Regions from separate parts of the Erysipelothrix enhydrae genome, predicted to be linked through region 1. Evidence: a T-box and tRNA genes for the amino acid it is inferred to sense, from the RefSeq annotation. Region 1 holds a T-box; the other holds one or more tRNA genes.
What was found. The T-box of region 1 lies ahead of thrS (threonine--tRNA ligase). A T-box ahead of a tRNA ligase gene usually reads a tRNA of that ligase, here a tRNA-Thr.

Region 1 (16,647 bases):
CCAGTGCATTTTGCGATGCATTTTCTTTTATATGCATATGACTGATGCGTAAATTTTTCTTTGCTTCTTCAAGAGTTTGTTCGGTTAATAATGGATATAGGTACATATCTTCGAGTAATTTAATCTGCTTATCCAATAACAATTCATTAGTAAATCGTTCGTGAATCATTTTAATGCCGAGATCAATAACTTGGTATGTTCCCAAAGTATAAGTTAAAGCACTTGTCTTCGCTCCGTATAACATATCGTGACGCTGTGCGAGTGATGTTTTAGTTGGGTTTTCAATAAGACGATCCCCCATCATCCGCGTGAGTAGATTTGCGATGGTATTTGTTTTTGATTCAAGCTTAAATACAATTTTTAACGAAAGATACACTTCATGAAACTTTTCTTCATTGATTTGATAAACCTTAATGTCATTTTTTAATATTAATTCTTCATTCATGATACATCCTCCAAAAAATGATACAATATAATAGCATTGTACATCAATATGATGTAAATAGAAAGAACGGTGACATAATGATAAAACCTAACGATGCAGTCTTTTTGACTGACTTATATGAATTTACTATGGCTTACACATATTTCAAACAAAACCGACATGAAGAAATTGTTTATTTTGATATGTTTACCCGAAAAATACCAAACCAAGGTGGTTATCTTATTTTTAATGGCTTGAGCAAACTTATTGAAACCATTAATAATTTTAAGTTTACACAGTCACATATCGATTATCTCTATGAACAAGGATTTACAGATCCAAAATTTCTTGATTATTTATTGAATTTAGAATTAAATTTAGACATTTGGGCCGTTGAAGACGGTACGGTTGTTTTCCAAAATGAACCTTTGGTCACAGTTCGTGGTACTGTCATCGAAGCACAACTTATCGAAACACTTTTACTATTATCTATCAACTACTCAACTTTAGTTACAACAAAAGCAAGTCGTATTGTAAATGCTGCACGTGGACGTGCTGTACTCGAATTCGGTGCTCGCCGTGCTCACGGTTACGATTCTTCCGTCGATGGTGCACGTGCCGCAATTATTGCAGGTTGTATCGGAACATCCCATACACTTGCTGGTTATCAATACGGGGCTCATGTTTCTGGAACAATGGCACATTCATACATTCAACTTCATGATTCTGAATTTGAAGCGTTTATGTCTTTTGCGGAAATCAATCCTGATAACGCAATTTTCCTCGTTGATACATATGATACATTGGGATCTGGAATTCCAAATGCAATTAAAGTAGCACATGAATATCTTATTCCAAACGGTTTCCGCCTCAAAGCAATTCGTCTTGATTCTGGTGACTTAGCATATCTATCTAAAGAAGCCCGAAAAATGCTCGACGAAGCTGGTCTTCAAGATTGTAAAATTATGGCATCAAACTCACTTGATGAATATCTCATAGATGACTTGATCTACCAAGGAGCGCAAATCGATTCATTTGGTGTTGGCGAAAATCTTATTACTTCAAAATCGGAACCTGTTTTAGGCGGTGTTTATAAACTTGTAGCTCAGGAACGTGCAGATGGAACGCTTACACCAAAAATCAAAGTAAGTGAGAACATCGAAAAGATAACAAACCCAAGTTATAAACGACTTTATCGTTTCTATGATAATCATACAAACAAGGCGCTTGCAGATTATATCGCCCTCGCAGATGAAGTAATCCCAACGGATACAATTACCATTTTTGATCCTTCCGCACCTTGGAAGAAGAAAACACTCACTGATTATCAGGTAAGAGAATTACAAGTGCCCATTTACCAAAATGGCAAATGTGTTTATGAGTTACCAAATCTTGAGGAAATTGCACTCTATTCTCAAAAAGAATTGGAAACAATTTGGGATGAGGTAAAACGACTCCACTATCCTCATCGTTATTATGTTGATTTATCTCAAAAACTTTATGACTTGAAATTAGAGTTGCTTCACAATATAAGCGAGAATAAATAATTAATTTTTCGATAAAACACTCCAACTGACTTTAACGATAAATCCAAACAAAAAAAGGTATGACCTCATCCATGTGAGATTCATACCTTTTTTGCGTGAATTATTTATTCAACGTTTACCTGCATCATAAGGTTGTCCTGCAGCCTTAGGAGCTGCCGATTTCTTAGATGTGAATACAAGGACTACTAAAGTCGCAATATATGGTAACATTTTGAAAACTTGATCCGGAATTCCGAGACCATTTAGGAATGGTATTCCTGAATAAACATTGGATAGCGTTAATGCAAGAGCGAAAAATAGAGATGAAAAGAAAATTGTCTTAGGTCTCCATTGACCGAAAATAAGAATCGCTAACGCAAGGAACCCGTAACCATTTGCAGTACCTGTAAATGATGTGCTGATTGGAACTGTAATGATAAGTCCACCAAGCCCTGCAAGTGCTCCAGATATAAGAACTCCAGCCCAACGGATACGTTTTACATTTCCACCTGCTGCATCAAGAGCATGTGGATTCTCTCCTGCTGATCTTAATCGCAAACCAAATCGTGTTTTATAAATAACAAAGGTTGCGATAAAGAGGATTGCAATTCCAATATAGGTTGAGATATACGCATTGGTAAAAAACAACTTACCAATAATGGGTATTTCTGACAAAAATGGTACCTTTCGAATGAGAAACTCATTTCTGAACGGAATTTCTTTAACCGAATATAAGAGTCGTGCGATATAAACTGTAAATGCTGGCGCAAACATATTAATGGCTGTACCACTAATAGTTTGATCCGCATTCATGTTTATTGCGGCAAACGCATGTACAGCTCCCATAACAACGCCGGCAAGAATGGCCGCTAACATGGCAACAATGTAAAGTAATTGACCAGACATATGGTTCTGAAGGAAAAACAGAGTGATAACTCCAAAGAAGGTACCAAATACCATAATCCCTTCTAAAGCAATATTTACAATACCACCACGCTCAGAGAATAAGCCTCCAAGTGAAACTACAAGTAATGGGATTGCAACATACAACATCTGTTGAACAATAAATGCAAGTGTGTTCATCAGTTATCACCTCCGGAATTTTTCGTCACTTTCGCAATAAATCCTTTAAGAAGTATTGTAAGTGCGCTCACATAGATAATTGTAGCGGTGATAACAGAGATAATTTCAGGCTCAAGACCAAATAATTGAAGATTATTACCACCATACGTAATATGTGCTATAAAGAGACCTGAAAGAATAATACCTATAGGATTGCTTTGCGCAAGTAAAGCTACTGAGATCCCGTCAAATCCTTCTGTAAGAAGAACATTAAGTACATCCATGTATTTTCCAACATTTGCAAGGTACATCACTGCACCACCAAGGCCCGCAAGAGCCCCTGCTATCGTCATCGATAGAATGATTGATTTTTTTTCATTGATACCCGCATAGCGGCTCGCATGACGATTATATCCAACTGCTTTCAGTTCAAATCCAAACTTTGTTTTTTCTAAAACGATATAAAGCAAAATTGCCATCACAATCGCAATTACAATTCCAATATTTACCGATGATCTGGGAAAAATCTTGTTTAAACCCAATACCGGTAAATATGCATTTACCGGTGGTAAAGTACGTGAATGAACAGAATCGAATGCAGTATTGGTAATCAGATAGTTTACGGCATACATACCAATATAGTTCAACATAATCGAAGCAATAACTTCGTTCACATTTCGATAAGCCTTCAAGACCCCTACAATCGCACCCCACAGTGCTCCAGCGAGAGCCCCACCAATTAGACCTACAATCCAACCAGTACCGGCAGGCATCCAAGTCCAGTTTACACCAATATAGACAGCCGTAAATGCACCAACTGTAAACTGTCCAGAAGCCCCAATATTAAAGAGACCCGTTTTAAATGCGAATCCGACAGATAACCCCGTTAGAATAATGGGTGCTGCTCTAAAGAGAACATTTCCCATACCACGTAGGTTATGGTGGAAACCACCTTTAAGAATAATCCAAAATGCACTTAATGCATATTGTGGGGTCGTAAGTAAGATTACGAGAAACCCAACAAATAATCCAATGATTATCGCAAGGAAGGATGCAATAACAGCATGATTCCCTTCATTTGCAAAGATTTTTTTAATTTTTGTACCAATCGAACTAGTTTTTGCCATTTAGAGTACCCCGCTTTGCTCCAGCCATATATAAGCCAAGTTCTTGTTGCGTAATATCTTCTGGCTTAAATTCACCTACAAATTCTCCATTGTACATCACAAGAATTCGATCACTGATGTTCATTATTTCAGATAATTCGTACGATACGAGGAGAACAGATTTCCCAGCATCGCGTTGAGCTACAAGTTGGTTATGTATATATTCAATTGCACCTACATCAAGACCTCGTGTTGGTTGAACAGCCATTAGAACTTCTGATCCCATATCGATTTCACGAGCCAATATAGCTTTTTGTTGATTTCCACCAGACATACTGCGTACAACAGAACTCGGTCCTTTTGAACTTCGAATATCAAACTTTTCAATCATCTTACGTGCATACGTTTCGATTTTGTCGAAACGAAGCATTCCATTTTTCTGGAAGCGGTCTGTAAAATATTGTTTTAAAACAAGGTTGAAATCCAATTTATAGTCAAGAACTAAGCCATCTTTGTGACGATCTTCCGGAATATGCGATATTCCATGAGTATTTCTGTATCGAATTGATTTATCTTCAATGCTTTCACCTTTAAGCACAATCTCACCCTGTGTTATTGGTAACATCCCTGCAATTGCATAAACCAATTCATGTTGTCCATTACCTTCAATACCCGCAATACTTACAATTTCACCTTCATGCAATGCAAACGATGCTGCTTTAACGGCATCATGATTTCCATGCGAAGAAGCAACATTAATATTGGTAACTTCTAAAACGACTTCACCGCGTTCTAGCGGTTTCATATCGATATTTAAATCAATTTTTCGACCCACCATCATTTCGGACATTTCATCGACGGTCACATCTTTTACATTGACGGTTCCAATAAATTTACCCTTGCGTAAAACCGACACACGATCAGCCACTTCTTTGATTTCGTTCAATTTATGGGTAATAAAAATAATTGATTTTCCTTCGGATCGAAGTTGCTTCATGATTGCCATTAACTCTTGAATCTCTTGTGGCGTTAAAACAGCCGTCGGTTCATCAAAAATCATAACATCACTTTCACGATAAAGTAATTTTAGAATTTCGACACGTTGTTGCATTCCTACTGATATATCCGAAATTTTCGCATCTGGATCTACATTTAGATTGTATCGATTACTTAATTCGATAATGTCTTTACGAGCATCTCCGAGACGGACCATTCCCCGTTCAACCGTTTCCACTCCTAAAATAATATTCTCAGTAACCGTAAAATTATCAACCAGTTTAAAATGCTGGTGTACCATACCAATCTTATGGTAGGTTGCCTCATGAGGGTTATTGATTTGAGTAACTTTGTCACGAATGACAATTTCTCCCGAGTCTGGTTGGTACATCCCAAATAACACAGACATCAACGTTGACTTTCCAGCACCATTCTCACCCAGTAGCGCTAAAATTTCCCCTTCACGAAGTGAAATTGTGACGTCATCATTGGCTCTAATGCCAGGAAACGTCTTGGTGATATGATTCATTTCAACAATATTTTTCATATTCCCTTACACTCCTTAAACATATCATACACAAAAAAAGAACGATAAAACAGTAAAATTTAAATAATAAAAATATCAAGCATACTTGATATCCAATTGTCGATTTTTAATAAGCATCATCCCCGTATTATTTTTTTACTATAAACCGTCATGCTCTATTCAATTGAAGCGTTAGATTAAAACTGTTTGTTCGTGAATTAACCCTTTGTGATGGGTTCTAACTTCAATCATCCCCCGATAGAATATGATTTATGTTCACCTAAATATTAGCATTTTCAACACGTTTTAGCAAGCGCTTTCAACACTATAAAACATACATATCGCTGAGCTTAGTGCTCAGCGATAATAATCAATTTTTAGATTTGGAAATAAACTTTGATCCGCAAAAACATCTCCCTGTTCATCATGTTCTGTTAGTATTACTAATTTATCGTCTTGAATTTCTTTTTTTGTTTTCTCAAGAAGTGCCTCGATTTCTATCTTACCAATTTGTTTCAATCTGGATTCATCAAAAGCCAAGCCAACACCTTCATTGTTTAAGTCAACACTGAGTTGTTTACCACCTGGAAATTTACCTTCGAAGTTATCTACAAGAAGACTTGTGACCGTTTTTCGAATACCCTTAGTCGCAGAATAAACCACTTTACTGCTTAAGTACGATTGATCAACATCTACTCCGATATAACGTTTATCTGCATCTTCAGCAGCTTTTATGATCGACTGACCGGCACCACCCGCCGAGCCAAAAACAACCTCTGTTCCTTCGTTATACCAACTAGACCCTAACATTTGTACTTCTGTAGATGGCTCGAATGCCCCAGAGTATTTATATTTGAGATCAATAGTTTTATTTATACTTTTAGCGCCTTCTTGCAAGCCTCTTACAAAACCCATTCCGTAACGTTCTACCGCAGGAATCTTAGCACCTCCCACGAATCCTACTTTAGTATAACCCTCAAGTGCAGTGACGTATCCGGCTAGATAAGCAGCTTGTTCTTCTCTAAATAAAACTGGAACGAGATTATCACGAATTTCGATTGTTCCTGACTCATTAGGTTTTGGTAAAGCATCAATCAGAATAAACTTAGTGTGTGGAAAATCATTTTGTACTTTAGCCGCAGTTGCTTCAAAATAAAATCCCGGTAAAACTACGACCTTAGCGCCTCCTTCTTCTATTGCTTTTTGAATTTCATTATAGAATGCAATATCATCTTTATTTTCTGGTCGATAATATTTATACGAAACATTATGTTCCTTACAAAAATCAATAATACCTTCCCAAGATTCTTGATTAAATGAATGGTCATCGATCGTACCAATATCCGTTATCAAAGCAATTTCAGAAGTCGTTTGATCTTCTGTTGGTTTTGAAGAGCATGCTCCAAGCAAAAATAAACCTATCAATAAAATAATAATTTTGGATTTCATAATCATCCCCCTTGCACTTTAACTTTATCAAGTGAAAGTTCGAGATTCAAACACTTATTTTTCCACTTACGCGAAAAAAAACGGCACTTAAGCCGTTTAATAATAACTATTTAATAAATGTGATATTAATGTTTTTCAAGATTGGATCACTGATAACATCTGAGAAATCATCAGCATGTTGTTTCTTGATTGCTGAAGTAACACCATCTTTATCCGCTTTCATATCTGAGATAACTTTATCCAAATCTTCTTGTTTGAATGTTTTGAAACGGTCGAAGTTCTTTGGTAATCCGACACCATCATCATTGATATTGTAAGCATGTTGTGTTCCACCTGGGAATTTTCCATCATAGTGTGCTTTCAAGCCTTCATAAACAGCAAGTTGAAGTTCTTTTAATGCTGATGTAATAATTGTTTCGCTTTCGCCTGCTTGGTCCACATCGACCCCAATAACTTTAGCTTCTTTATCTTCTGCAGCCTTAAAGACTGAAGGTCCAGCACCACCAGCAGAAACGAAGATGACTTCAGTTCCACCTGCATACCAGCCGGATGCTAACATTTGAACTTCTTGTGACGCTTCAAATGTACCTGAATATTTATACATCATATCGACTGTAACACCTAATTCTTCAGCTGCGTGATTTGCTCCGTAAACATAACCTAAACCGAACTTTTCAACAGCTGGAACTTTCATACCACCAATGTAACCTAATTTAGTATAGCCATCTTTAACTGCAGCATATCCTGCTAAGAATCCAGCTTGTTGTTCTTCCCAAACAACTGAATACATATTAGGACCAATAACTGGCTCTGACTGAGGTGTCTCCGATGGAGCACCGTCTACAAAAATAAAGTTTACATCCGGAAATTCTTGTTGTGCTCTAAATGCTGCGTTAGCGAATAAAAATCCTGGCATAACAACAACCTTAGCGCCCCCTTCAGTAATCGCTTTTTCGATTTCGTTAAAGTATGCCTCGTCGTCTTTCGCAACGGGACGATAGTATGTATATGTAACTTTATTTTCATCTCCATACTGTTTAACGCCTTCGTATGAACCTTGGTTAAATGAGCGGTCATCAATTGTACCAACGTCAGTAATCAAAGCGATTTCTGCGCCTTTTCCATCTTGTGCTTTTTCTCCACCTGAACAAGCGGTAAGAGTAAGAGCTAACAAGACAACTAAAACACTAGAAAATAGTTTTTTCATCTGTTTCCTCCATACAAGTTTCCTTGTGTCTATATCGTATCGAATTTTATATTGATAATCAATAGAAATGTCACAAATATATGTAACCGGTATCATTTATTTAGGGATAAATTTGAAATCGTTATAAATCACGAATCAACTAAGAACAAAAAATGAGCTTTAATACACCTCTGCACTAATGCTCATTCTATTTAATTGTTCAAAATATTAATGAACTTATTATTTTTCGATTTTATGAATATAACGTGTATTAATTTCGTTTTCAACCATTTGCATGAATGCATCTAAATCAAAAGGATTTTGTGCTCGTTCACCATAACGACGAACGTTGACGCTACGTTCTTCAATTTCTTTATCTCCAATAATTAATTGAAGTGGAATTTTATTCTTCTGTGCTTCACGTAAACGATAACCTAATTTTTCATTACGACCATCAACATGTGCACGAATACCTTTTTCTAAAAGAAGATTGCAGACTTCGTTTGCGTAATCCATATGGAACTCCGTATTAACTGGTATGATTTCAATTTGTTTTGGAGCCATCCAAACTGGAAAACCACCTGCAAAGTGCTCAATAAGAATACCAATAAAGCGTTCAATTGACCCGAAAATAGCGCGATGAAGCATGATTGGACGTTTTTTCTTACCATCTTCCGCAACATATGTGAGGTCGAATCGTTCAGGAAGATTCATATCCAATTGGACTGTACCACATTGCCACACTCGGTTTAATGAGTCTCTTACTTTAAAGTCTAGTTTAGGACCATAGAAAGCACCATCGCCCTCATTAATCTTAAAGTCGACACCAGCAGCCATACAAGCCTCTTTAAGCGCTTGTTCTGAACGATCCCAAACTTCTATGTCGCCAATATATTTGTCCTCAGGACGAGTTGATAACTCGATTGAATAAGAAAGACCAAATGTTGAATAAATTTCATCAATGAAATCTAAAATTTCTACAATTTCATCTTGTAATTGATCCTCACGCATAAATAAGTGAGCATCATCTTGAGTAAAAGAACGAACGCGGAATAAACCGTTCAAAGCACCACTTGCCTCATGACGATGAACATGTCCCATCTCAGCAAGTCTAATTGGTAAATCACGGTATGAATGCAAACCGTTTTTATAGACCAGCATTCCTCCTGGACAATTCATGGGTTTAATTGCGAATTCACGATCATCGATTGTTGATGTATACATATTTTCACGATAGTTTTCCCAGTGACCTGAGACTTCCCACAACTCTTTATTTAACATCATTGGGGTTTGTGTAAATACATATCCTCGTTTGATATGTGCATTGTAGTAATACTCATCCAATGCGTGGCGCAATGTCATACCATTTGGTAACCAGAATGGGAACCCTGGTCCAAATTCACTCATCATAAAAAGTTCAAGTTCTTTTCCGAGTTTCTTATGATCACGTGCTTTCGCTGCTTCTAACCATTCAAGATACTGGTTAAGATCTTCTTCAGTTTCAAAAGTAATTCCATAGACACGTTGAAGCATTTTGTTATTGGAATCGCCCTTCCAATATGCTCCAGAAACCTTAAGAAGCTTGAAATGTTTCATTTTCTTTGTCGTTTCGACATGTGGTCCTCGACATAAATCAATAAATTCTGCTTGGCGGTATGCTGTTATTGTTGCATCATCCTCAAGATTGTTAATAATATCGATTTTATATGAATCATCTTTAAAAATTTCTAAAGCCTCTTCTTTTGTTAACTCTTCACGTGTAATGCGTTTATCTTCTTTTGCAATTTTACGCATCATTGACTCAATTTTAGGTAGGTCTTCTTCTGTTAAAACTTGATCCCCTAAATCCATGTCATAATAAAAACCGTCTTCAATTACAGGCCCAACCCAGAACTTTGCTTCAGGATATAGACGCTTCACAGCATGAGCAAGTAAGTGTGCTGATGAGTGATTCAAGATATTAAGACGTTCGTCTTCTCTAATATTTACCATAATAACCTCCTCTATAAAAAATAAAAAACGTAAATCCATCCAAAAGGACGAATTTACGCGGTACCACCTTTAATTCACAATTTAAATTGTGCACTTAAACTGTTAACGCCAGAATACGGGATTTTTTCTAAAATCCAACTCTGAGGTGGTAAATACGCATATTCTACGAGAAGTTTTCACCAACCACTTCACTCTCTAGTTCAAAACAACGTATTTTTGTCCTCTTCACTGTTTATATATTATTTATACATCAATAGTAAAAAAATATCAACTAAATTACAAAATTACCTTCACTAAATACGACAATTTCTTTATCATCGTGTGTCGTTCCTACAACACTCATATCCTCGCTACCAAACATAAAATCTTCATGATTTAATGAATCATTTGCATTATGGGCAAGTAATTCTTCATCAGTCATTTCAGTACCACCCTTAAGATTCATTGGGTAAGCACGGCCTAAGGCCATATGACATGATGCATTTTCATCAAAAAGCGTGTTATAGAATAAAATATTCAAGTCAGAAATTGGAGATTGATGTGAAATGAGTGCAATTTCTCCAATGTGACGGCTACCTTCATCCGTATTTAAAAGTTGTTCTAGTGTCTCACGTTCTTGTTTTGCGTCAAACTCAACAACTTTTCCGTCAACAAATTTCAGCCAGAATTCATCGATAAGCTTACCATTATAGTTTAATGGTTTAGTACTATAGACAATTCCATTTACGTTAAGGCGATCTGGCATGGTGAATGATTCCTCAGTTGGCATATTCGGATTAAATGTATAGCCACGTTCTGAAACTTCTTCTCCGCCAGCCCATACATGATTATCAACCAATCCAACGACAATATCGGTACCCTTAGCATTTTTGAAATGTAAAGATTTGAAATTGTAGTCGTTTAAAATTTGATTTTGATGTGATAGTTTTGCATTATGCTTTTCCCAAGCTGAAACTGGATCATCATTTTCATTAATACGTACGGCATAAAGAATAGCTTCTAACAGTTTTTCATACGCTTCTTCAACCTCAAGATCCGGGAAAACAACATGTGCCCATTCTTTAGTTGGAAGTGACACTAAAGACCACTGTCCTCGGTTCGCCATCGTATACTCTCGCATGCGCTTTAAAGCTAGTCCTTGTGCTTTAGCTTGTGCAGCCAGTTTATCACCGTCTACATCAGCCATTAGCCCTGGTGATGGTGCGTAGATAGAGAGACGGCATAAATCTTCATCTAAATAACTATCGTATTCGTCAATAAGCCATTGAGGAATATCGGTAAGTGTTTCAATATCTTGATTTTGAACATGCATTTTCGCAATATGATCATCACCAAATTTGATTACAACTTTTTTAGCACCTGCTGCATAAGCTTCCTCTACAATTAAACGAGCAAACTCATAGTGCTCAGCTTTAACATTTACTAAAACTGTTTGTCCTTTTTGTACATTAACACCTGAACAAACCGCAAGTTTAGCATATTTTTTTAATAAATCATTCATTATCTGTGACCTTCTTTCGAGTAACACAACATCGCCGCACCTATTACACCAGGTTCATCCAACTTCGCTTCAACAAATTGAGTATCTCTCATTTGTTCATGAACGAGTTCCTGATAGTAACCGATCATACGGTCCCAATATAAGTTTTTTGATTTCGTAACACCACCACCAATTACAAAAATATGTGGATTACATACATGCGCAATTGAAGAGAGCATCATTGCGAAATCGTAAGACATTTCATCAATAAGTTGAATCGCCTGTTCATTTTCTTGTTCCATAAGGGTGAAAATTTCTTCTGCAGACTGAATTTTTGGATCAATCAATTCTTGAGCTTTACGAACTAATGCCGAACCACTTGCTTCATTTTCAACCGCACCCGCATTTAAAGTATTAATGTCCGAACGTCGAACACGTTCACGATCTATCACGATATTACCGACTTCACCCGCATACCCCTTGTGACCAGAAAGCACTTGTCCATTAAATACAAGTGCCCCCCCAATACCCGTAGAATGCGTTAAATAATACACAACGTTGTTGCCTTTACCTGCACCGACTAGTGCTTCAGCAAGACCTGCAACGTTTGCATCATTATCCATATAGATTGGTAAATCTATATGTTTTTTAAGATAATCAATTACCGGATACTCCGTAAACCCTTTCATGTTAGTAGATAAGGTTACGCACCCAAGTTCTGTGTTAACTGGACCAGGTAAACCCAGTCCAATTCCAACACATTCGTCAAATTGTTTTAAGTTTTTTATCATCGAAATGATGTTATCTAAAACAACTTCTGGTCCCTCAAGTGCGTATGATTCGCTCTTAACCTGCTCATGAATCTTTCCATCTTCATCAATAACAGCCACACGTACATTCGTACCGCCTAAATCAACTCCGATATATTTATTCATAACAATCTCCTTATTTTATTTCAATAATTTTCATTGTATTTGTATTACCGGTACCTGTTGGGTATCCAGCAGCAATAATAACTTTTTTACCTGGTTCGATTCCGAAGTTTTTAGCAATTGTATTTGCAATTTCATCATCGTTTGTCATTTCATTTCGGATATCTGAAACAACTGGTTTAACACCCCATACGATTTCAAGGCGATTTTGTACTTCTTTAGTGAAAGTAACAGCAATCACAGGAACGTTTGGACGGTATTTTGAGATACGTTTAGCAGTTGAGCCGCTTTGAGTAAATGCAATTACCGCAGCAACATCATCAAGGTTTAATGCTGTTTCAGCAATTGAAATCCCGATTGAATCTTGAATTGTTCGTTTTGATGATTTAATTGAATGACGTAAACGATCGCGGTAAGGAATAATTTCTTCCATAGCAATCGCAATTTCTGCCATTGTACGAACCGCTTCAACTGGGTATGCCCCAACAGCAGATTCACCTGAAAGCATAATTGCATCAGTACCGTCTAAAATTGCATTGGCAACATCACTAGCTTCAGCGCGTGTTGGACGTGGGTTTTGTTGCATTGATTCAAGCATATGAGTCGCTGTAACTACAGGTTTACCCATTCTGTTTGCTGTTTTAATGATTTGTTTTTGATAAATTGGAACTAAGTGTGTACTTACTTCAACACCTAAGTCCCCACGAGCAACCATCACACCATCTGCAACTTCAAGAATGCTTTCGATGTTATCGAATCCTTCTTGGTTTTCAATCTTAACAATGATTTGGATATCGGGTTTTCCAGCTGCTTCAATAACTTCACGAATATCTAGGACGTCTTGTGCACGTCTAACAAATGATGCCGCAACATAGTCAATACCATTAACTGCACCAAATGTGATATCTGCACGGTCTTTTTCAGAAAGGAAAGGCATACTTAACACTACGTTAGGTACGTTAACACCTTTACGTGTTTTAATAAGACCAGGATTATCGATACGACATACAAGATCGCCATCTTTTTTATCAATAACTGTAAGTTTCATTTTACCGTCATCAATAAGTAGGTAATCGTCAACTTTAACATCTTCATAAACTTCTGGTACTAATAAAGTAAAGCGTTCGTTATTTCCTAAATAATCTGCATCAAAACCTACACGAACAATATCGCCCTCTGCAAATTCAAGTGCACCATTTTCCATATCGCCACAGCGGATTTCTGGACCTTTAGTGTCTAAAAGAATCCCTAGGTTAATACCAATTCGATCGCTAACTTCGCGAACAACTTTCATACGACGTAAATGATTTTCTTGAACATCGTGTGAGAAGTTAAAACGAACGATATTCATTCCTTCGTTTGCGAGTTTTTCAATCATCTCTGGTGATTCGGAAGCGGGTCCGATAGTACAAATAATCTTAGTTTTTTTCATTTCATGCATATTGTTTATCCTCCTATACCAATCTGTCATGTAATTCAAACAGCGCTCTACTTGATTTTTTAGGCATTTTCAATGCTTCATCAATATCGATTGCTACTATTTCTTCGTTTAAGATGCTGACGCATTTTCCGCCATCACCTGCGATAAGCAGTCTTACTGCCTTATCACCGAATTGTGTTGCTAAAATACGGTCACGCGCTGTCGGTGATCCACCACGTTGTATATGACCTAAAACAGTTGAACGGCCAGAAAAACCAGTATGTCTTGAAATCTTTTGCGCTAGAAGTTCTACATCTGTTATTTTTTCACTAATGATAACAATTGCATGTCGTTTTTTCTTCACTTCTTCAATTTTGCTTAAGCGTTCTAATACTTCTGATTCATCATATCCTGTTTCTTTTGTAATAATTACTTCCGCACCTGTAGTTAGTCCAGCATAGAGGGCTAAATCACCACATCGATTTCCCATAACCTCTACAACTGAACAACGATGGTGTGAACTCGAAGTATCACGGAGCTTATCAACATTAAGAATAACTGTATTCAATGCTGTATCAAAGCCAATCGTGTAATCAGTAGATGCAATATCATTGTCAATGGTACCTGGAATTCCAATACAGTTAATCCCCATCTCTGTAAGTGCCATCGCACCACGGTAACTTCCATCACCGCCTATGACAACCAAACCTTCAATACCGTGTTTCTCTAAGTTCGCTACAGCTTTTTCACGAACTTCAAGAAGCTTAAAGTCCTCAAGACGTGCACTCCCTAAAATTGTTCCACCTTGAATAATAATGTCACTAACATCACCACGACTTAGCTTACGAATATTATCGTTTACCAAGCCTTCGTATCCGTCAAAAACACCAAATACTTCAAGTCCGGCTGAAATACCAGAACGGACAACGGCACGAATCGCTGCATTCATGCCCGGAGCATCACCACCTGAAGTTAATATGCCAATCTTCTTCATAATTCACCTCTCTTGTAATCATACCACTATTTTATTGCTATTTCTCTACAAAATGTTGATAAATTACTTGTTTCGTCGATTTTGACCCACCATTTCATATGGGATTGTTAAAGCATGGATACGATCTACTAATCTTTTAGCTCGAATCTCATCAGATGTCCCCTTATTATCGAGTTTATATAAGTCAACAAGCATGTCAGGACTGTAATTACTTGTTATAATCGTCTTTTTTTTGTTTTCGAGGCGTTCATTTAGAATCGACAATAAGATTTCATCACGACTCCATGACGTGATTGGTTCCGCTCCCAAATCATCCAAAACAAGTAAAGGTACTTTTCTTAACTTTCTTAATGTATATTCCATCTCAGTTGGATGTGTAAATAATTGCTTTAAATGACTCATAAGTTTCGGTACATGAATAAATGCCACATTTCGACCACTCTTAGCAAAGTCGTTTGAAACACACGCACTTAAATAACTCTTTCCAATACCCAAATTGCCATAAAGATAATATCCTGGTTTGTCATTTTCAACAAAGTTAATCATATCTTCAAGAACACCTAAATAATTTGGGTTTTCATTTTCAATTGATATTTTAGAAAATAATGCATCGTGTAAACTAAGTGGTAAATCAAAGATAACATACTGACTTAAATAAGCATTTTCTTCCGCAATTTCCCGAACAATTGGAAGTTCGAAAATCTGCTCAGATAAGATCCCAGTTGTTTGATCATAAATTAGGTCTACATATTGACCCAAACTTGGATCATTTTCAAGTTCTTGGGCTGAGTATGATTCAGCTTTTCGTTTATTTAGAACCCAATTTTTGAATTGAAACGCATTCGCTTCGACAATCGAATCGGGACACTCAAATCGTTCCATAAAATCGATTATTTCTGGTAAGATACGTAAACGTTCAAACGTTTCGACACGCTTTTGAACTTGTTCATCGGATAACTCAAATTTTAGATTACGTAAACTCATCTAGATCTCTCCTTTACTTAACATCCCTTTTAATCGAGATTTTAGTTCATCAACATCTTTATCAATTGTAGTATCTGTGGAATAGGTTGGCGCTACAACTTCAACCTTTGGTTTCGGTACACGCTTATTATTTGAAAGATTAGGCGCTTCTCGTTCTTTAAGAGCGTCCTCCAATGATTTTACACCACGACGTTTCCATGATGATGCGACCTTTTCAACAAATCCTCTGTTTAAGTTTTTGTCATTTGTTTCTAGAATATACTCTACAAGTACATTAATGACTTTGTTATCAAAACCGAAATTATGCTCTAAAGATTTTAACAGTTTTCGATCCGCGTCAATGATGAATGAATCTTCCTGTTTATAAGCCAAGAAGCTGACAGGATCAAGTTCGTAAGGATCAGAAACACTTTCAACACTTTGTGTTCCGTGATTTTTTTCTATGAGATACTGAAACTTTTTCGAATCGAAATCACCGGTTTCAAAATTTGTTGAAGCCATTAATACAGATTTCATATCTAAGTAGTTTAGATTATAGAAAGAACCAAACACCCCTACTTTTTCACGAAC
Region 2 (16,647 bases), 820 kb from region 1:
ATGACAACACGTAATTAATGAAACAAGCAATTGAAGGATACTTACAAATAATACTTATGATGGTTTCCATTTGTGTATTATTTTGTATTATTGACCTAAATCATAAACAAAACAACTTGGCTTTATGTAAGGAACATGTGATTACCAGAATGAATCACTATCATAGCTCGGAAATTCAGACAGCGGATTTAGAGATGTGTAATGGCACTTCAATTCAAACTAAACGGGAGGCGGGTCGTTATCGGGTAAAGTTGATAAAAAGTATTTCACTATTTTCAATTGATTTACCACTAAAACTTGAAGATTCAGGTCTTACATACATGATACAGACGTAGAAATCTGTATCATGAATTATAGAATATTATGATGAAATGGTGTATGGTAATTATGAAAAGAGGTAAGATTATGATCTTAACAATCGATGTTGGTAACTCAAATACGGTAATAGTTGGTTATGAAAATCATCAAATAGTTTATAAAAAGAGAATCATTACTGAAAAAAATAATGTTGTTTCGTATTACACGTCCCATCTTGAATCGCTGGAATTCAATATTGAGGCTGTGGTCTTATCAAGTGTTGTTCCAAACATCACAAATATGATTGTTGATGTTTTAACACAACAATTTACTTGCGGTATCTATAATGTGTCGATTGATAATATTCAAAATTTTGAGGTGAAATTAGATAATCTTAATGAAATTGGAGCGGACTTTATTGCGACCGCAGTTGGTGCTTTCTCACAGTATAAAACGCCTATAATTATCGCTGACATTGGAAGTGCATCAAAAATAAGTGTCATTGATAGTGAGGGTGCATTTTCTGGAGGTGTAATTATTCCAGGGATACAAACATCTCTGGATGCTCTTGTCCACTATATACCGCATCTTCCCACAGTATCACTTGAAGTTCCTCCAAATGTCATTGGGACTAACACACATAGTTGCATTCAGTCGGGACTTACCTACGGCTTGGTTGCGCAAATTCAAGGTCTTGCAACAATGATGGAAAAAGAATTAGGAATGAAGTGCACTAAGTTGATTACCGGTGGTTATGCGGAACTGATTCATGATGAACTTTCCAACTTTGTTCATAAGCCCGATCTTCTCAACGATGGATTACGAATCCTTTATCAAAATGATTATCTTAAATCAACATGTGTTATCGATGACAACGAATATTGAACGTGATATAGTTTGTTTCCAAACTTTTTATAAGTTTATGAACGGAGTGACCTATGGTATTTAAAATTGTATTATTCATTTTTATTCTTATAGTAGTTTTAGTGCTCTACGGATTACTGGAATACTATTGGCTCAAAACAAAACAAATAAATATAAAGGATTTTAAAGTAAAAAAAGATATTCCTGAACAATTGAGAGGGAAAAGAATTGTGTTCATTTCTGACTTTCAATTTGATCATCGAGGTCGTAATTTTCTAGACCATGCTGCACAAAATGTTGTCAATAAAACGAATAGTCTTGAACCTGACTTAGTAATCTTAGGGGGAGATTATATTCACCAAAAGCATCGCAGAAACAATCGCATTTTTGATTACTTAAAAGAAATTGAAGCACCTAAAGTGGGTGTATTGGGAAATCATGATTACCGTGATCTCGAAACCTCGCTAGAAGGTTTGAAATATGCGAACGTACAAGTTATTAAAAACGAAGTTGTTCGCTTCCATGGTATGAATATAATTGGTGTGGATGACTATAAACGTGGAAAAATAAAACTCCCTAAGTATGACAATAGCCTAAATTTACTTGTCACTCATAATCCAGATTATGCACCTAAATTAGATAGTGATGCAGATATCGATTTTGCCTTAGCAGGCCACCTTCATGGTGGACAATTAACATTCTTTGGTCTTTATGCACCTGCTGCGAATCATAGCGAGTACGGACAACGCTATCGTTATGGTTTAGTCCATGACAAAAATCATAGTATCTACATTACTTCTGGTGTAGGTGGCACCGTTAATCTTATACCGATTCGAATTTTTGCCCGACCGGAAATTGTTGTTATTGATTTTTAATTACCAACCAATTGCGAATGTGCGATTGGTTTTTTTTATGTGAGAAATTAATAATAAAAATCAAAAGTACTTTACCTGTCGTAGTAGATGTGTTATATTTACTACGACAGATGAAGTAGAGGTGGTTCAATGCTTAGTAGTGATGTAATGAGAGGATACAATGATACGATTGTTCTTTATATTTTGCGCTCGAATGATTCATATGGATATGAGATTGGCCAAAAGATCCAAGAACTTTCAAATCGAAAGTATACTATAAAAGAAACAACGCTCTATTCCACATTCGCCCGTCTCGAAAAAAACGGGTATATCAAATCATATAGTGGTGGAGAAGAAACAAAAGGTCGTCAACGAACTTACTATCATATTACAGATTCAGGGAACCAATACTATCTTGAGAAATGTGTTGAGTGGAATCTTGTGAAGGAAATTATAGATATTTTTACACAAAATCAGGAGGAGACATTATGAATCAAATTTTAGATTATATCGAAGTGATGTTTAAATCACTGCCACAAACAGATGAAGTTGAAAAACTCAAAATGAACATGACGGACTCGATGGAGTTGAAATTTAATCAGTATATTGAAGAAGGAAAACGAGAGTCAGAGGCAATTGGTCTAGTAATTGGAGAGTTTGGAAGTATTGAAGAGCTCAAAGAGGCCCTTGGATTAAATATGGTCGATGATGAAGACATCGTTTATCTTGAAACTGCGCGCGTTGATGAGTATCTTAGATTTATTAGAAGATTCGCAATGATGATTTCAATAGGGGTTGCAGTAATTATGATTGGAATTGGTTCAACAGAGTTTTTTGATAATCTGATTATTTTCTTTCTTTCTCTCATCGTAGGTGTGACGCTCTTTGTATACTATGGTATGCTCTACGCAACCTACGATGATATTACAGATAAAGGTATCGTGGACTCAGTTCAGTATCAACGACTTAATCAAATTCAAAAGAATTATCAACCATTCTTTATTCGTTCGATCGTTCTTGGTGTGGCGTTATGCATCATCGCAGTATTCTCAGTTGTATATTTAGAAGAATTTATGCATATTAAACAATACTCTTCATTATTATTTATGGTCATTACCGCTCTTGCGGTGGTATTGTTTATTAATGCGGGTGTAAATCAAACTCACATTGCAACACTCACAACACGCCATGAATGGGCTAAAAGTAAAGCTGGATCTGCTCGTTTAAATGAAACTTTAAAACGTGAGGAACGTATTGAAAATATCACAGGTATTCTTATGGGACTTGCAGCCATGGTGTATCTCATACTTGGATTTACCATGAACTTATGGCACCCGGGATGGATTATCTTCCCAATCGTGGCTTTAGTAGGTGAATTAATTACAAACATAAAAAAAGAATAAACTTTAAGTTTATTCTTTTTTAGTTAGGAATTGATTCCATGCATGAGAGCCTTGTAAAATAAGATTTTTAGTCTCTTCGAAATCACCAGTATAATAGGGATCTGGAACTTCTTGTCCCTTTAAATCATCTACAAGATCTAGGAATAGGTAAACTTTGTGTTCGGTTCCTTTAGGTGCAATCTTTAAGATGTTTTCAACATTGCTTTTATCCATTCCGATTATATAATCATATCGATAAAAATCGTCGATTGTTAGTTGTGATGAGAACATTCCGTGGGTGGAAATCCCCATCTCTTCTAAAATAGATGCTGTTCCAGGATGTACAGGATTCCCATGTTCCCAAGAACTTGTAGCGGCAGACCCAACAACATATTGATCTCCGTATAAATTTTTAAATATACCTTCAGCCATAGGAGAACGACAAATATTCCCTAGACATACAAATAAAATATGTTTCATAATTCACCTCATCTACATTATAGCAGTAATAATTTTCAATGTTATCGGGCTTAGTGCTACGGTAACCAGTCCAGTTAAAATTAATGATAGCGTAGCCATCGTGCCTTGTAACTCACCCATTTCGATTGCCTTAGAAGTTCCAACTGCATGCGCAGCGGTTCCTAATGCAAGACCTTGAGCTAAGGGGTTATTAATATGGAAACACTTATTGATAATCGGTGCAAGTGCTGCTCCAAGAATTCCTGTTACAATTACAATACAAATCGTAAGTGTTTTAATTCCGCCTAAACTAAATGCAACATCGGCCGCAATAGCGGTCGTAACCGATTTAGGAATTACTGTTGCGATCATCTTCGAATCGAGATTTAAAACTAAAGATAGAACTAAAATACAAAGTGCATGTACGATAACACCTGTCAGTGTACTAATAAGCACAAGTTTTTTATACTTTTTAAGTAGATCGAGATTATTATAAAGAGGAATCGCAAGTGCAACTGTGGCAGGGCCAATCAGTGCGGTTAAAAACTTACCGCCTTGGTTATAACTTTCATAATCGATACCAAACACAGTGAGAAGAACAATAATTGTTAAGGATGTAATGAGGAGTGGATTCAAAAGTGGTGACTTGAATTTTCTTTGTAATTGTTGAGATCCAAGATAGACACCAAAAGTAAGCACAAGTCCAAAAAGAGGACTATTATAAAGTGAAATCATAATTAATGTACACCTCTCTTATTTAAAAACTCAGCAACAACTCCTGTAACAATATACGTAATCAAGGTTGAAACGATTAAAATGATTGTAATATTTAACCAGGATTTTTGGATAATGTCGAAATAAGGCATAATACCTACGGTTGCTGGAACAAAAAGAAACGCCATATTATTCTTAAGCCACGACCCTGATTCTTCAACTTGTTTTACTTTAATAAGCTTCAACTGTAATGCGCCGAATAAAAGAAAAAGTCCAACAATACTTCCGGGTACAGGTAAGTGGAGTAGTGTTGTGATCGTTTCACCTGCATAAGAAAATGCGAGGATTAAAAATAATTGACTTAGTATGTTCATAAGAAATCTCCTTAACAAAACTGCATTCATTTTATCACTTTTTACGACGAATGTGTAAAATATCCTTGATGTTATCGCTTTCTCATTATATTTATTTAATATTAATGGTTGAGACATAAAAAAAAAGCATCAAGATGATGCTTATAATTTATATTAAATGGTGTCTCGTGTAGGACTCGAACCTACGACCCACTGATTAAAAGTCAGTTGCTCTACCACCTGAGCTAACGAGACATTATGGTGCCGACTAGAGGACTTGAACCCCCAACCTACTGATTACAAATCAGTTGCTCTACCAATTGAGCTAAGTCGGCAGTTTGAGCAAAAATTTGAGCAAAAAAAAATGGTGGAGGTTAACGGGCTCGAACCGCTGACCCTCTGCTTGTAAGGCAGATGCTCTCCCAACTGAGCTAAACCTCCGAATTACTTCCTTAATGCTTTACTATATTAACAAACAAATTGAACAATGTAAAGCAAATAAAGGCAAAAAACGAAATAATATGATTAATTATTCAAAACGTGATTTATTCTCCACATAATAGCTCAATAAACAACTTAAACAGACAAATCATCACCTAAGATTCAGAACAGAATGGTATAATAAAATCAAATAAGGAGATAATCATGAAGAACTATATTATTACACTTGATCAAGGAACTACAAGTTCACGCGCTATTATTTTCGATAAAGAATCCAACATCATTGCGAAAGCACAGACGGAGACAACCCAAATTTATCCAAAACAAGGATGGGTAGAACAAGACCCTATGGAAATCTGGGCAACTCAAAGTGGTGTTCTTAATGAAGTCTTAGCTCGGGCAGGGATTGGCCCAGAGGAAATTGAGACGATTGGCATTACAAACCAACGTGAAACCACTGTCGTATGGAATAAAAATACAGGACGTCCAATTTATAATGCGATTGTCTGGCAATGTCGTCGTACGGCATCCATTTGTGAAGATCTAAAGCAACAAGGATTATCAGACTATATCAAGAAGAATACAGGATTAATTATTGATGCCTATTTTTCAGGAACAAAAGTGAAGTGGATTCTAGATCATGTTGATGGTGCTCGAGATCAAGCAGATCGGGGCGAGTTGATGTTTGGGACTGTAGATTCATGGTTACTTTACAATCTAACAGGCGGTAAAGTTCATGCAACAGACTATACCAATGCCTCAAGAACCCTGTTATACAATATCAAGCGTTTAGAGTGGGATCAGACCATCTTAAAAGCATTGGATATTCCGATGAACATGTTGCCGAAGGTGTTCGATAGTAGCCATTTGTATGGCTATACCAACATTCAAGGATATCAAATTCCAATCTCTAGTGTTGTCGGAGATCAACAAGCTGCTTTATTTGGTCAAACATGTTTCAATTCGGGTGATGTAAAGAATACGTATGGTACTGGATGCTTTCTGCTCATGAATACTAAGGAACAATTTGTTGAGAGTGAAAATGGTCTTCTCACTACGATTGCGATTGGTTTAGATGGAAAGATTGAATATGCATTAGAAGGGTCGGTATTTATAGCAGGAGCTGTTATACAGTGGTTACGGGATGAACTGGGGATCATTGATGATGCTTCTGATGTAGAGTATTTCGCACAGAAAGTTCGTGATTGCGGAGGTGTCTATTTCGTTCCAGCACTTACGGGGTTAGGTGCGCCCTATTGGGATATGGATGCGACTGGCACAATATTTGGATTAACACGAGGAACAAACAAAAATCATATCATTCGAGCAGCCTTAGAATCCATAGCATTCCAAAGCTACGATATCATGAAAGCCATGGAGGAAGATTCTAAAATTAAAATCAAATCTTTAAAAGTAGATGGTGGCGCATCAAGCAATAATTTCTTGATGCAATTTCAAGCTGACCTTCTAGATGTGAATGTTCAACGGTCCTTTACCCCAGAGTCTACATCGTTGGGCGCATGCTTCTTAGCGGGTTTACAAACTGGATTTTTTAAGAATAAAGAAACACTCATTGATGTCCGTACCAAAAACACATCATGGGATTCGAAAATTAGCAATGATGAGCGATTTAAAAAATTATCGGAGTGGCATCGCGCAATAGAAAAAACATTAACACAAAAAAACACACAGTGGATCTACGTGTGTTTTTTTAGGGTTCTTGTTAATCACCCAGGAAATATTTTATAACATAATTTTAAAACTAAAGTAATGATCTTGTTCTCTAAATCCATTCGCGGTTGCGGCAGCGAGGGCGATAGCATTTTCTGTATCTACAAAGAATAGAATTTCCTCAATTCCTTGATCGGCACAATAACGTACGGTTCGATTTAAAAACTCATAAGCTGATTCCATACTTGAATAGAAAGAAAATACTTCAGCATAAACACGATTATATTTTTTGAGCGTGATCGACCCGACCACGGATTGATTACTCATCTCGAGAAAAACCAACCATGGTTTTCTATTTCTGAATATTTTATCAGCAGACCAAAAAATATCGGGATTTACTTGGTCATGATGATGTTTAAAGCGTTGTTCATTCGATTCAAGGAGTGGTTCCATGTGGAGTGTAGCACGCTTTAGTTTTGGAATACGCTCTACATCCAAGAGCATAACAGTACAATCATCAATTAATACTGCATCGAAGCCATCGTAAGTTTCAAGAGCAGTTTGATTTGAAATGGGAAAACCACAAAGTAATTGATAGTTAGGGAAAGCACGTTTTAAATATTCTACAAATGAACGTAGAACTTCTTGAAAGTCATCTGAAGCGTAAATACCTGCAACGGTCTGCATGATGCAATCATCTTCAGCAATCATAAACGCACCAAAGCCTATAATTTCGTTATTGTCATTGTACTTGGCGAGACAAAGTGATTTTTTTATTGTTTTTGAAAACTCGGATTTCGTTTTATACCTTGGAAATGATTGAGTTAAAGGATTTGATTGATGAGACCAAGCATAATCCATTGCTTCTTCTAAATCCATGGCATCACATGTACGTATCATATAAATCTCCTTTCGACTATTATAACTTGGAAGTGACTGAATATAAAGGCAAAAAAAGCAGAATAAAAATTCTGCTTTTGCTTTCGATCACATATCTTGAGCACTTTTATAATAACGAGTGTGATATACGAAGTCAATCGGTTATAGAATCAGAGCAATTCTTTGAGGATAATAATACAAAACAGTTCAAAAAATCTTGAAAAACAGCAAAAAAAAACCGATTTCTCGGTTGGTTTAAATTAATTGGAGCGGGTGAGGAGAATCGAACTCCCGTAGCCAGCTTGGAAGGCTGGAGTTTTACCATTAAACTACACCCGCAAGGTTTGCTTGCTTAATTATTTTAACAAATCTTCTGGAGATTGTAAATATGAGAATAATAAAAAAATACTTTTTTTCGGTATTCATTGGCTGTGACTTGTATCGAAAACCAATGCAATCAACAAAGAATAAAATAAAAAGATCGTAATATACGATCTTCAGTTTATATTTAATTGGAGCGGGTGAGGAGAATCGAACTCCCGTAGCCAGCTTGGAAGGCTGGAGTTTTACCATTAAACTACACCCGCATTTTGAATGGTGTCTCGTGTAGGACTCGAACCTACGACCCACTGATTAAAAGTCAGTTGCTCTACCACCTGAGCTAACGAGACAAAAGAATGGTGGGGAGAGGCGGATTCGAACCGCCGAACCCTAAGGAGATGATTTACAGTCACCCGCGTTTAGCCACTTCGCTATCTCCCCATTCTTATTCAAAATGGTGCCGACTAGAGGACTTGAACCCCCAACCTACTGATTACAAATCAGTTGCTCTACCAATTGAGCTAAGTCGGCATATATATGGTGGAGGTTAACGGGCTCGAACCGCTGACCCTCTGCTTGTAAGGCAGATGCTCTCCCAACTGAGCTAAACCTCCAGGTCTGTTGCGTTTGCTTGTATTCCTTAACGCCTTAATAATATACCATACGCTTCTTGATATAGTCAACACTAAAAGTCGATTTATTTCAATTATTTCGATAAAGTTTTAGCGAAACGATAAAAGGTTCTTTAAAAGGTACAATAAGCCCGTTTTAATGCATTATTAAGCTAATTTTATCTAATATTTTTATTCAATCCTTCTCAAAAAATAAAAGAACACTCCGAAGAGTGTCTAATATTATTTAATTAAAGTTTGTGCAGCTGTAATAATTGCAAGTTTATAAACATCTTCTTCAACACAACCACGTGATAAATCTGACACAGGTTTGTTAAGTCCTTGAAGAATTGGTCCAATCGCTTCATATCCACCAAGACGTTGAGCAATCTTATAACCAATGTTACCTGATTGTAAATCTGGGAAAATAAAGACACGTGCATTACCTGCAACATTTGACTCAGGAGCTTTTAATTGAGCTACTGTCGGTACAAATGAAGCATCAAATTGTAGTTCACCATCAATTTGATATTCAGGAGCAAGTTCTTGAGCGATACGTGTTGCTTCAACAACTTTATCAACTTCGTCGCTCTTTGCAGAACCTTTAGTTGAGAAACTTAATAACGAAATAATTGGATCGATATCAAAGAGTTCAGCTGTTTTTGCGCTTTCGACAGCAATTTCTGCTAATTCTTGTGAATTAGGGTTGATGTTAATTGCGCAGTCTGAGAATAAGTATGACTCATGACGTTTGAAAATAATAAATGCGCCACTTGTACGGCTTACACCAGGTTTTGTTTTAATAATTTGTAATGCTGGACGAACAGTATCACCTGTTGAGTGAATTGCACCACTCACCATAGCATCCGCATCACCCATATATGTTAACATTGTTCCAAAATAGTTAACGTTTTTAATCCACTCGTAAGCATCTTCTTTAGCTAATTTACCTTTACGACGTTCCACAAGGGCATCAACCATTGCTTCTTTTTTGTCTTCAGGGTAAGTTTCTGGATCGATAATCTCTACTTTATCCATCAAGAAACCTAAATCTTGTGCTGACGATAAAATTACTTCTTTATTACCTAAGATAATTGGATGACATAGTCCATCAGCTGCTAAACGTACTGCAGCACCGATAATACGTGCATCAATACCTTCTGGAAAAACGACTTTAATGTCTTTCCCGGAAATCTTTTCTTTTAAACCTTCAAATAAATCCATTTGTAAGTTTACCTCCTATATACATTTACTTATTATACACCAAATGTTCACGAGTAAAAGAAAATGGCTTAAAAAGAAACCAAAAAGAACAATTTATACAATCAGGAGATAGGCTAAAAGAAGATCATCTAAATGACGTAGGGATAAACCAGTTAACTCATTAAACTTATCAATACGATAATTGAGTGTGTTTCGATGGATAAAGAGTGCTTGTGCAGATGAAGTTACATTGCCTTCATGATTCCACATACATATGATCGTTTCAACCATTTCATCTTGAGATAAAATGAGTTGTCGAATTGACGATCCAATTGAACTTGATCTGATTTTTGGCGTCACATATGCTTTCAAATAGGTATTCGCAAAGGTGTTGATACGTGTTGGATATCCAGATTTATGAAATAATAACGTCTCTTCTTTAAAGAGGGCAATAAGGTCATCATGAAGCATTCGATCCGCTCCTATATATAAGGAAGTGTTTGTGGAAAAATCATCATCAAGTGCAGCGATAAAACCTTCAAGAGATTCGATGTCATAATTTCTAGAATCTAAGACAATAATACCCGAATGATTATTAATATAGAAAGCATCAAGAGGTGTTGTAAAGAAGTGTTTGAATGTTTTTAGCCACAAGTCATGATTCTGGTTTAAATATTTCACATGGAAATGAACGAAATGGTAGAGCTTATTAGACGTGATATTTAAAGCTTCTCCATTAATAAGGTGTTGATACCACATTGAATTTTGATCTTTTTCTTTAAACATTAAGGATAGTAAATCTTTCTCTGTTTGGTTGAGAACAGAAAGGCTAATCATCAAATATTGATGTCCATCATAAAGGACAAATTCTGATTCGGACGCATTATTAATTTGGCTCATACGAGCACTAGGGTAGAGTTTTTGTAAGTCGTTAAATGTCATATGGTCTCCTTGCACAATTTCTTTGTTCAACAATACTATATCATATTTGTAACCGCTTTATTATAATGGGATTAAGAAAGTAAAAGGGGATAATAGTATGGCAAATATTAGCTTAAAGAGTATTTATAAACGTTATGATAAAAATGATCATGATACGGTAGTGGATTTTAATCTAGAAATTCAAGATCAAGAATTTATTGTGTTTGTTGGTCCATCGGGATGTGGTAAATCTACAACATTAAGAATGATCGCAGGTTTAGAAGATATTACTTCTGGTGAATTGTGGATTGGTGATCGTTTGGTAAATGATGTCGAACCAAAAGATCGTGATATTGCGATGGTTTTCCAAAACTACGCTTTATATCCTCATATGACAGTATATGATAATATGGCATTTGGTCTTAAGATTCGTAAGATGCCGAAAGATGAGATTGATAAGGCTGTAAAGAATGCAGCAGAGATTTTAGGTTTAGACACATATTTAGATCGTAAACCAGCGGCTCTATCTGGTGGTGAACGTCAGCGTGTTGCACTTGGACGTGCGATTGTACGTGATGCAGAAGTATTCTTAATGGATGAGCCTTTAAGTAACTTGGATGCGAAACTCCGTGTTGCAATGCGTGCAGAAATCACAAAACTTCATCAACGTCTTAAAACAACAACAATCTATGTTACCCATGACCAAACGGAAGCGATGACAATGGCTGACCGAATTGTAATTATGAAAAAAGGTATTGTCCAACAAATTGGAACACCTAAAGAGGTTTATAATTCACCAAATAATGTATTCGTAGCTGGCTTTATCGGATCACCAGCCATGAACTTCTTTAATGGTCGTGTTGAAAATGGCCGCTTTATCGCAAGTGAAAATCTAAATGTTCCAATTCCAGAAGGGAAATATAAAGTGCTCCAAGATAATGGATACGAAGGAAAAGAAGTTATCTTCGGAATTCGTCCAGAAGATATTCACGATGAACCACTTGTTCTGGATTCACAACCAGAATCAATTGTGAAGGCATTGATTTCTGTATCAGAGTTATTGGGGGCTGAAACGATGGTTCATGCTTCAATCGATGGACAAGACTTTATTTCTCGTCTTGGAGTTAATGAAGCATACAGCTCAGGTCAAGAAGTCGAACTTTCAATGAACTTAAGTAAAGGTCACTTCTTCGATATCGATTCAGAAAATATTATTAAGTAGGTTTTATTAAAGGAGACACAGTCTCCTTTTTCCCATATAAATAAGGAGAAACTATGAAAGAGTATAAAAATATTATCTATATCGCATTAGGTTTGGTTCTTTCTGCAATTACTTATGGATTAAGCTTTATTTTACCTCTTAACTTTTATTCGATGTTAGAGTTTTTAGCATCTTTAGTTTTATTGGGAATTGTGTTGGTTGGACTTGGAAATGTGATTTTAGGTCGTAAAGAGAAAAAACATCCTAAAAGCAATCATAAGAAACAACGCTCGGAGTTGGTCAGTGTTTCTACGGATATGTTTTTTATTGTATTACCGATGTTGATTCTTATTGTGTATAATTATGTTACTCGCTAAAACAAACGGTTTGAGTTGCGATTCGTGAACGAAAATCACATTTATAATCGAATTTTTGAAAGATTGGTAATTATGCAAAAAAATGCGTTTTACCCCTTGCATTGCCTACGTGTTATGCTATAATAAACAAGCAAACACGAAAGATATTGGGCCATAGCCAAGCGGTAAGGCATCACACTTTGACTGTGACATTCCCTGGTTCGATCCCAGGTGGCCCAGCCAATATGACTATAAACGTAAACGATGTACTTCGTTTACTTTTTTTTATATTTTTTGTGAATTTAGTTGTTGTTGAAGAAAAACACTGAATAACGAATATACCTAAATTTACGATTTTTTCCTCCGAGAATCTTTGGAAAAACAATCAGAAATGAGGAAACCATTATTGATGGAGCATTAATAGTCGGATTCCGAAAATAAGGAGAAATTGGTGCAATCATTCTTGCACCAGATTATCAGGGACAAGGATTCGGAAGACAAGCTATGCTTGAAATAGAACGAATGTACCCTAAAGTTAAAAAATGGAAACTTGACACGCCTTCAGAAAGTTTTGGACTTCATAAATTCTATGAAAATCTGGGTTATGTGAAGACAGGAGAAATTGAAGATCCAAAAAGTGATATGAAAGGCTTCGTTTACAAAACAAATGGTTTAATGAAGTGAGCATTTCCTTTCTTCGCAATCTGTAATCAAGGTCGTGTCAAATAAGTGGGAAAATTTGTTATAATATACGTGATATTGCCGGAGGTGAATCATGGATAAAGCGCTTGAGTTAAGAATTGCACGAGATAATAATGTTGAAGTAGATTATGAACTATACCTAGCTGAATCTAAGCTCGTCAAGTCAATACTTAAAAAATCGATAACAAATAATTACGATTATGTTTGGAAAATTCTAGCGCTCTCAGAGATTCCATTTTCCTCTTCATTAATCGAAACAAAAGATTTAATTGTTACAATTAAAAAGAAAATGTTCACGGAGGAAGGGATGTCAGTATTGGGATCCTTCGAAGAAATCGTACCATGCTATAATGCTATGATAGCTGAGGCGTTTATAAAACTTGGATTATGGGAGGATGAATGTGTCAAGGTATCAATTGAATGGATTTTGAAATATCAATTATTTGAAAGAGGAACGACTTCTAAGTGGTCTGGCTCGGGTGTGGAAAAGTACGGAGGATGTCTAAAGAAGACTCCTTGTTTTATTGGCGTTTGTAAGACTTTGAAAACATTGCTTTTATATAGAAACGCAAGTAAGTCACAAGATTCACTTTTGAATAAGAGAATTGAAGAAGGAATATCTTACTTTACAAAACATAATTTGTATCAACGACTATCTACCAAAGACCCAATTAATAAATACATGGTTCAGATTTCGTTTCCTCAGTCCTATGTGCTGAGTCCTATTGATATACTTGAAACGGCATTTCTAGCTAAGCTCATAAACACTGAAATAGCTGATTCACTAATTTGTTTGCTTGAAAAAAAGAAGGTTGATGGTTTTTTTATAACTGAGTACAATTACACTGCAAAGGGATTCACAGCTTTTGATAAAAAAGGTAAACCCGCTCTTTGGTCAACATATATTATTAACTACTTCTTGAAATCGATATAGTAAGAGGTTTGGTCCAAAATTTGAAATGTTCTTTACACAATGTGTAATCAAATATACCTTGACCGACTAAGGTCATAATTAGATAATATTAACAGATTAAATCATTTCTGATTCGATTTAAGTTCGTGTAACTTACCTATATCGAGCCAATATGATAATCAAGCAAACAATTTTTATTGTTTGTTTTTTTTATACTCGTTTGGATGATCGATACAATTTGAAATGTCATTAGATTGAGAACCTAAGTGATACATATATCTTCACAATACTCATTTTTGAAAAAAAATATAAATGTGACCAACCAAAATTTGGAGCTTGTATTGTGTATTCGTATCTAATCGAGTCTTTGCGAGCGATTCTTATAATTTTCGAAGAATTCTTTGCTGTTTTGATATATGTTTAATATGGACTATATTTAGTTTGTGTAGATTACTGCTAATCTATAGATTTAATTTTTAAAAATTAACCAACAGGTATAAAAACCTCAAAATGGTAATGGATTCGCTTTTATCGTAAAAATTAACCCAAATAGGTGTAAAATGAGTAATAATGTTTTAATATTTCAATCTTATAAATGGAAGTTTATTACAAATTCGGACAGTATCATGTCATATGAATCTTAATTTTCTACATCGATGTTACATTTTAAACACATCTAATAAAGGAGAATTAAGATGAAAAATTTAAGAAAACATATTTCAAGTTTTATCTTAGTAGCGATGTTGATGGTAAATGTCGTGAATATCAGCGATAGTGTGAAAGCGGATTATAATCCAGTCGATCTTTTGGGAAATCATAGTTCGGATATTTTATCACCATCATACCAGGTAGGTTTTTTCCCTGAAGTCACCGATCCAACTTCTTTGTCGTATCCAATAGTATATGAACTTTATTTTGAATATGGAACAGGGACTTTTGAACTCATAGACACGGTAATTTGCGAAGACGAAGTTGATGTAATGGAGAAAGTTACATTTAAATTAGTTGATAACGTTAATATGGACTTGGTTCAATCGCACATTTTAATGGTGAATAAACAAGTGGGTGTTACAGCTAAGAGTACGTTTGACTCGTCAAATCGATTCTATGCAGATTTTTATGCAGAGGGTGGGTCATTTGAGGATGGTTCAAACACTTACTCAATGCCAAGCTTCTTGAATCAACTATTAACGTATGATCCAGGTTATAAAGAGCCAACTCGTCCGGGATTCACATTTGTCGGATGGGAAATGGATTACGCGGGTAGCGGTTATATGTGGGATTTAGATCACCAATTGGTAGATTGGCATGAAGATTTATTTGCAGTATGGTCTGCTGAGCCAGTTATTGTGGATTATGCAGTATCATATGATGCGAATGGAGCAGTAAGTGGTGATGTACCAAGTGGAACACGTGTTGAAGAAAACACAGCGTATACAGTTCTTGATACACTTCCAAATTTAGTTAATCCAGGATTTACATTTGATGGTTGGAATACATCACAAGACGGAAGTGGAAAAGCTGTTCAACCAAATGATTCATTTACAGTTACTGGAGATACAGTATTCTATGCACAATGGAAAAAAGACATTGTTCCAGCAGTGAAGTACTCTGTATCATATGACGCGAATGGTGCAACACAAGGATCTGTTCCAAGTGGATCAACTGTCGAAGAAAATACAGTTTATGAGATTCTTGGAAATATAAACAACCTATCATTCGATAACCATGAATTTGTGGGTTGGAATGATAAGGCTGACGGATCAGGTAAACATTATGATGCGAAAGATACATTGACAATTACATCAGATAAAGTACTTTACGCACAATGGGAATTAGAACAAAAGCCAATTCCTATAGAACCTGAAGTAACAGAGCCTGAAGTAACGAAACCTGAAGTGACAAAACCTGAAGTGACAAAACCTGAAGTGACGAAACCCGAAGTAACAAAACCAGAAGTAACACAACCAAATATTCCAGGATTTGAAGAAAATACAACACCTCAGAAATCACAAGTTTCAGGAATCGAAAGCAATGTTCAATCTCAATTACCCAATACAGGAGTAAGTACATCGAAATTCCTTCCTTCATTAGGATTAGGAATTGCGTTAGCAGGTACAGTATTGATGGTATTAAGAAAAAAGAACGAGAATTAATTAAATGCAAATAAAAAGATGACCACACTAAACCAGGAGTGTTCGTCTTTTTTTAGTAATGAATACAAAAAATCGGATGTTTAATAATGTAATTTGATTCACAAACTAAATTATCTTTATAACATTAATTTGTTGATTAGTGACATATCAACTACTTTTAAACCAGATGAAAATATAATGAATGCATGGAGGTAAGGGTATGAAAAAACAAAGTACTTATGCTAAAAAATCATTGGTAATCATGTTATGTCTTATGCTCGGCGTGGGAACCGCTCAAGTTGCATTCGCAAATGAAGACACTGAATTTATTTCAGAAGATTCCGTTGTAGCAATAGAGGCAGCAGATCAA

Region 2: it encodes a tRNA-Thr, which carries the amino acid that the T-box ahead of thrS (threonine--tRNA ligase) is inferred to sense. The anticodon was not compared.

What each region holds. Positions count from the first base shown of each region.
Region 1 covers NZ_CP125807.1:1,682,162-1,698,808, forward strand. Annotated here, with positions in the region: gene LLS04_RS08220 (M16 family metallopeptidase) at 1-445, opposite strand, end outside; gene LLS04_RS08225 (nicotinate phosphoribosyltransferase) at 523-1,971, shown strand; gene LLS04_RS08230 (ABC transporter permease) at 2,080-3,033, opposite strand; gene LLS04_RS08235 (ABC transporter permease) at 3,033-4,139, opposite strand; gene LLS04_RS08240 (ABC transporter ATP-binding protein) at 4,126-5,661, opposite strand; gene LLS04_RS08245 (BMP family lipoprotein) at 5,998-7,089, opposite strand; gene LLS04_RS08250 (BMP family lipoprotein) at 7,196-8,296, opposite strand; gene thrS (threonine--tRNA ligase) at 8,516-10,267, opposite strand; T-box leader at 10,308-10,505, opposite strand; gene LLS04_RS08260 (aminopeptidase) at 10,539-11,768, opposite strand; gene LLS04_RS08265 (ROK family protein) at 11,768-12,682, opposite strand; gene pyk (pyruvate kinase) at 12,693-14,120, opposite strand; gene pfkA (6-phosphofructokinase) at 14,134-15,093, opposite strand; gene LLS04_RS08280 (ATP-binding protein) at 15,157-16,077, opposite strand; gene LLS04_RS08285 (DnaD domain protein) at 16,078-16,647, opposite strand, start outside.
Region 2 covers NZ_CP125807.1:864,065-880,711, forward strand. Annotated here, with positions in the region: gene LLS04_RS04265 (hypothetical protein) at 1-18, shown strand, start outside; gene LLS04_RS04270 (hypothetical protein) at 150-335, shown strand; gene LLS04_RS04275 (type III pantothenate kinase) at 406-1,182, shown strand; gene LLS04_RS04280 (metallophosphoesterase) at 1,236-2,036, shown strand; gene LLS04_RS04285 (PadR family transcriptional regulator) at 2,166-2,507, shown strand; gene LLS04_RS04290 (permease prefix domain 1-containing protein) at 2,504-3,418, shown strand; gene LLS04_RS04295 (low molecular weight protein-tyrosine-phosphatase) at 3,428-3,877, opposite strand; gene LLS04_RS04300 (LrgB family protein) at 3,890-4,591, opposite strand; gene LLS04_RS04305 (CidA/LrgA family protein) at 4,594-4,944, opposite strand; tRNA gene LLS04_RS04310 (tRNA-Lys) at 5,103-5,178, opposite strand; tRNA gene LLS04_RS04315 (tRNA-Thr) at 5,183-5,258, opposite strand; tRNA gene LLS04_RS04320 (tRNA-Val) at 5,289-5,364, opposite strand; gene glpK (glycerol kinase GlpK) at 5,569-7,113, shown strand; gene LLS04_RS04330 (acyl-CoA acyltransferase) at 7,108-7,935, opposite strand; tRNA gene LLS04_RS04335 (tRNA-Gly) at 8,180-8,253, opposite strand; tRNA gene LLS04_RS04340 (tRNA-Gly) at 8,428-8,501, opposite strand; tRNA gene LLS04_RS04345 (tRNA-Lys) at 8,510-8,585, opposite strand; tRNA gene LLS04_RS04350 (tRNA-Tyr) at 8,593-8,676, opposite strand; tRNA gene LLS04_RS04355 (tRNA-Thr) at 8,691-8,766, opposite strand; tRNA gene LLS04_RS04360 (tRNA-Val) at 8,774-8,849, opposite strand; gene pta (phosphate acetyltransferase) at 9,090-10,070, opposite strand; gene LLS04_RS04370 (helix-turn-helix domain-containing protein) at 10,164-10,991, opposite strand; gene LLS04_RS04375 (ABC transporter ATP-binding protein) at 11,089-12,192, shown strand; gene LLS04_RS04380 (hypothetical protein) at 12,246-12,548, shown strand; tRNA gene LLS04_RS04385 (tRNA-Gln) at 12,696-12,770, shown strand; gene LLS04_RS04390 (GNAT family N-acetyltransferase) at 12,987-13,211, shown strand; gene LLS04_RS04395 (hypothetical protein) at 13,303-14,163, shown strand; gene LLS04_RS04400 (InlB B-repeat-containing protein) at 14,838-16,298, shown strand; gene LLS04_RS04405 (InlB B-repeat-containing protein) at 16,498-16,647, shown strand, end outside.